Regions from separate parts of the Serratia sp. A07 genome, predicted to be linked through region 2. Evidence: predicted binding sites of a transcription regulator. Region 2 holds the regulator's gene; the other holds the start of a gene.
What was found. Region 2 encodes PhoB, which activates phosphate uptake and scavenging genes when phosphate is short. Its sites were predicted from a motif close to CTGTCATAAAACTGNCNNAT; they were not measured.
Positions count from the first base shown of each region.

Region 1: opgB (phosphatidylglycerol--membrane-oligosaccharide glycerophosphotransferase) is a predicted target of PhoB. The motif match lies at 1,683-1,702, and genes of this name have one in related genera.

Region 1 covers NZ_JBZXDO010000017.1:47,552-50,011, forward strand. Annotated here, with positions in the region: gene opgB (phosphatidylglycerol--membrane-oligosaccharide glycerophosphotransferase) at 1-1,535, opposite strand, end outside; gene AC4PR2_RS17080 (transporter substrate-binding domain-containing protein) at 1,822-2,460, shown strand, end outside.
Region 2 covers NZ_JBZXDO010000003.1:107,757-110,216, forward strand. Annotated here, with positions in the region: gene sbcD (exonuclease subunit SbcD) at 1-605, opposite strand, end outside; gene phoB (phosphate response regulator transcription factor PhoB) at 821-1,510, shown strand; gene phoR (phosphate regulon sensor histidine kinase PhoR) at 1,535-2,460, shown strand, end outside.

The DNA.
Region 1 (2,460 bases), on a different contig from region 2:
TTGTAGGTGACGCCGGAGAAGCTGAAGCTGCGCTGGCGCGTATCGACGCTGTAGTCGCTGATGCGGTTCGGCAGGCCCCACTGGTTGATCACCGCCGGTTTCCAGCCGTTGATCTTCTCTTCGATGTTCAGGAACACCGTAGACAGCGACGGCGCCGACAGGCTGCTGCGGCCGAGGCCGATGTAGTTGTCGCCGCCCATCACGTCCAGCACCGTGGCGCCGTTGTCCAGCGTGCTGCGCTTCTCGTTGCGCTGTTCCGCCAGCGGCCGGGTGCCGTCGATGATGAAGAACAGGTTGCGGCGCTTCTGTTTGGTCAGGATATCGTAGGCGGTGTTGTTCATCGCCAGATGATCGGAGGACACCACGATCACGGTGTTGCTGAAATAGGGCGAGCGTTTGATCTTGTCGATCAGCGCGGCGATGTGTTGCTGGCTGCAGGCCACCGCGCTCAGCGAGCGGTTTTCCTTGTTTTGCCAGGCGTAACTCTTTTTGCTGCAGCCGGCGGAGATAAAGCCGTCCGGGTGATGGGTGTCGACGGTCAGGGTGAACAGCGAGAAGGGTTGGCGCTGCTTGGACAGCTCGACGAACTTGCCGTACACCACGTCCAGCACGCTGTCGTCGTACCAGCCCCAGTCGTTTTTGTAGCTCGGATCGGCGATCTGTTCGCGCAGCTCTTTGAAGCCGTAAACGTGGTCGAAACCGTGGGATTTCAGGAAGGTGTCTTTACCGGCGAACGCCAGCTCTGCGCCCTGATAGAAATAGTTGCTGTAGCCGGCGGCCTTCAGCACGTCGCCCAGGCAGACGTTTTCCGGATAGAAGGTGGAGACCGCGCTGGAGGCGTTGCCGTCGAAAGGTGCGAACAGCGGAATGCCGCACTGCGAGGCGACCATGCCGGCGATGGTGTAACCAGTGCCCGGCAGCTGCTGGGTGTTGCTGAAATCGATGCTGTCCGTGCGCAGGGCGTTCAGCTCGTCGGCCAGGCCGGGAAACAGCTCGGTATCGAAGTAGGTGCGCTCCAGACTCTCGGCATAGATGTACACCAGGTTCGGCCGCTTGCCCTGTACGGTCTTTTTCGGCGCCTTGTAGTAGGTGGTGAAATCGGCGGTATCGCCGACGATCTGGCTCTTGACCAGCAGCGAGATGTCCTGAAACGCCGGGGTGGTGCCGACCGAGAACAGCGCCAGCAGCACGGCGACGACGCTGTAGGCCACGCTGCTGCCTTTGGCCTTGCGGCGCAGCAAGCTGCGGGCCAGCACCGCGAAGATAAGCCCCAACGCCGCCAGCAGGCCGATAAACGGCAGCACGTATTTGCTGATGCCCGCGCCTTTGAGGCTGCTGGTGACGGTGTAAATCACCGCGTCGGTGATGCCGTCGCCGGTGAAGTAGTTGCTGGCGATCAGGATGACGTTCAGCACCAGATAGCTGCCGAGCAGCGTCAGCAGAATGGCGAACCACCAGCGGTTGGCGGCGGCCCGGGTGCGATAAATCAAAATCGACGCCAAAAAGAGAACAAACGAAACGACTGCTAAAACCATCCGCCAAACCTTGTCTGATTGAAATAAAACCGTTGCTGCCCTGGTTTGCGCCGCCGAGCGTGCCGCGGCGCGAAAAGTGAAGGGTATAGCCTATTGCCGGCGGCGGAACAACGCGCGATCTCCCGCTACGGCCGACGAGCGGCGGCTATTGTACATTTTTATGACAATAGTGTGACGTTAATCACGCCGACGGCGGCCTCGGCGGCGAAAGCTTGCTGGTCGGAGGTTTCGCTCTACGCTTAATGAGCGCCACGACGGTGCGCCCATCAGCCATTCAGGAGGAAGTATGCAGACGATTCCCGCCGCGGTACTCGACGATCTGGCCCCGCAAGGCGTGTTGCGCGCGGCGATCAACTACGGCAATCCGGTGCTGGCACAGGCCGGGGCCGGTGGCAAACCGCAAGGCGCTTCGGTGGAGCTGGCCGCCGCGCTGGCCCAGGAACTGGGCGTGGCGCTCGAACTGGTCACCTATGACGCGGCGGGCAAGGTGTTCGCCGACCTGGACAGCGGCGCCTGGAACCTGGCGTTTATGGCCATCGAGCCGGTGCGCGCGGCGCAGATCGCCTTCAGCGAGCCCTACGTGATCATCGAGGGAACCTATCTGGTGGCGAACGACGCGCCTTACTTTGAGGTGGCGCAGCTCGACAGGCCGGAGGTGCGCATCGCGGTCGGCCAGGGGGCGGCGTACGATCTGTTTTTATCGCGCACGCTGCAGCAGGCGCAGCTGGTGCGGGCGGCAACCTCCGCCGAGGCGATCGCGCTGTTTTTCGAACGGGGGCTGGAGGCGGCGGCCGGCGTGCGCCAGCCGCTGTTGGCCGCTGCGGCCGCCCATCCCGGCTACCGGGTGCTGGAGGGGCACTTCACCGCCATCCGGCAGGCGATGGCGGTGCCGCGGCAAAAAACTCAGGGCGCCGCCTACGTGAAC
Region 2 (2,460 bases):
ACCGAGTCGGAGGTGGTGACGCCGACGGTGGTCAGGTGGCCGGTGGCGACGATCGGCAGCGGCAGGCCCAGCTGCTCGCGGCGTTCGCAGGCCGCCAGATACAGCGCTTGGTAATGTTCGGCAATGGCTTCCTGCAGCGCCTGCTGTTTCTGCGCGCCGGATTCGCCGGCGCGGCTGGTGAGCAGATCGCGCGGCCGCAGAAAAGGAATGGCGCACAGCACGGCGCCCGGCTGGCCGTCGCGCCGGTTAAGCACCACGATCTGCTGCTCAAGGGAGCCCTGCGCACTCGCGATCACCGTGGTGTTCAGGCAAGAGAGCAGTTCCCGCGATTCGTTCAGCGTCGCTACCGAGTCGTGGTTGCCGCCCAACACCACCAGTTGGCAGCCGGTGCGCTGCAGTTCCACCACGAAGCGGTTGTACAGCTCGCGGGCGTAGCTGGGCGGCGAGCCGGTATCGAACAGGTCCCCGGCGACGATCAGCGCATCCACCTGCTGCTGCTCGATCTGTTCGATCAGCCAGTTCAGAAAAGCCTGGTGCTCGGCGGCGCGGCTTTTGGTGAAAAAGTACTGGCCAAGATGCCAGTCAGAGGTGTGGATCAGGCGCATGACACTCCCGGATGCAAAGGTAATGGCGATGATTATAAAGGCCGCGGCGGCGCCTGTCCCGGCGCAATGGCGACGACTACGGAATGATTTTTCTTTGCACCGGGAAATAATCGCTATGCTTACTGCCTATAACAGCCGCTTTTTTTCATAAAAGTGTCACAAAACTGACGCATAATGGCGCCCGCAAAGTCGCTAACACATTGGCAGGATTGACGATGGCAAGACGCATACTGGTGGTGGAAGACGAAGCGCCGATCCGTGAGATGGTGTGCTTTGTGTTGGAACAGAATGGTTACCAACCGTTGGAAGCCGAGGATTATGACAGCGCCGTGACGCGCCTGTCTGAGCCGTTCCCTGATTTGGTGTTGCTCGACTGGATGTTGCCCGGCGGTTCCGGCATTCAGTTTATCAAACATATGAAGCGCGAAGCGCTGACCCGCGATATTCCGGTCATGATGCTGACCGCGCGCGGCGAAGAGGAAGACCGCGTGCGCGGCCTGGAAGTGGGGGCGGATGATTATATCACCAAGCCGTTCTCGCCCAAGGAGCTGGTGGCGCGCATCAAGGCGGTCATGCGCCGCATTTCACCGATGGCGGTGGAAGAAGTGATTGAAATGCAAGGGCTGAGCCTGGATCCGTCCTCCCACCGCGTGATGGCTAACGATCAGGCGCTGGACATGGGGCCGACCGAGTTCAAGCTGCTGCACTTCTTTATGACCCACCCGGAGCGGGTTTATAGCCGTGAGCAGTTGCTTAATCACGTCTGGGGCACTAACGTTTATGTGGAAGACCGTACCGTTGACGTGCATATCCGTCGGCTCCGCAAGGCGTTAGAAACCAGTGGGCATGATAAAATGGTTCAAACCGTTCGGGGCACCGGCTACCGGTTCTCAACGCGCTACTGATCGCGCCGCGCTGGAGAATATGCCGTGTTAGAACGTCTGTCGTGGAAGAGGCTGGCTCTGGAGCTGGCTCTTTTTTGTCTGCCCGCCTTACTGCTGGGGCTGATTTTCGGTTATCTGCCCTGGTTCCTGCTGGCCTCCGCGCTGGCTGCGCTGGTGTGGAATTTCTACAACCAGCTCAAACTCTCCCATTGGCTGTGGATCGACCGCAGCATGACGCCGCCGCCCGGCCGCTGGAGCTGGGAGCCGCTGTTCTATGGCCTGTATCAGATGCAGCAGCGCAATCGCCGCCGCCGGCGCGAGCTGGCGCTGCTGATCAAGCGCTTTCGCAGCGGGGCCGAATCGCTGCCTGATGCGGTGGTGATGACCACCGTCGAAGGCAATATCTTCTGGTGTAATGGGCTGGCGCAGCATCTGCTCGGCTTCCGCTGGCCGGAAGACAACGGCCAGCACATCCTCAACCTGCTGCGCTATCCGGAATTCAGCCACTACCTGCAACAGCAGGAGTTCTCGCGCCCGCTGACGCTGCAGCTGAACAACGAACACTACGTCGAATTCCGCGTAATGCCTTACTCCGAAGGGCAGCTGCTGATGGTGGCGCGCGACGTCACCCAGATGCGCCAGCTGGAGGGCGCGCGGCGCAACTTCTTCGCCAACGTCAGCCATGAGCTGCGCACGCCGCTGACGGTGCTGCAGGGCTACCTGGAGATGATGGGCGATGAAGAGCAGGACGGCTCGCTGCGCAGCAAGGCACTCAGCACCATGCAAGAGCAGACCCGTCGGATGGACGGGTTGGTCAAGCAGCTGCTGACGCTGTCGCGCATTGAGGCGGCGCCCAATGTCGACATGAACGAACGGGTGGATATCCCGCTGATGCTGCGGGTGTTGCAGCGCGAGGCGCAGTCGCTGAGCGGTGGCAATCACGAGATCACCTTCCGGGTGAACGAACAGCT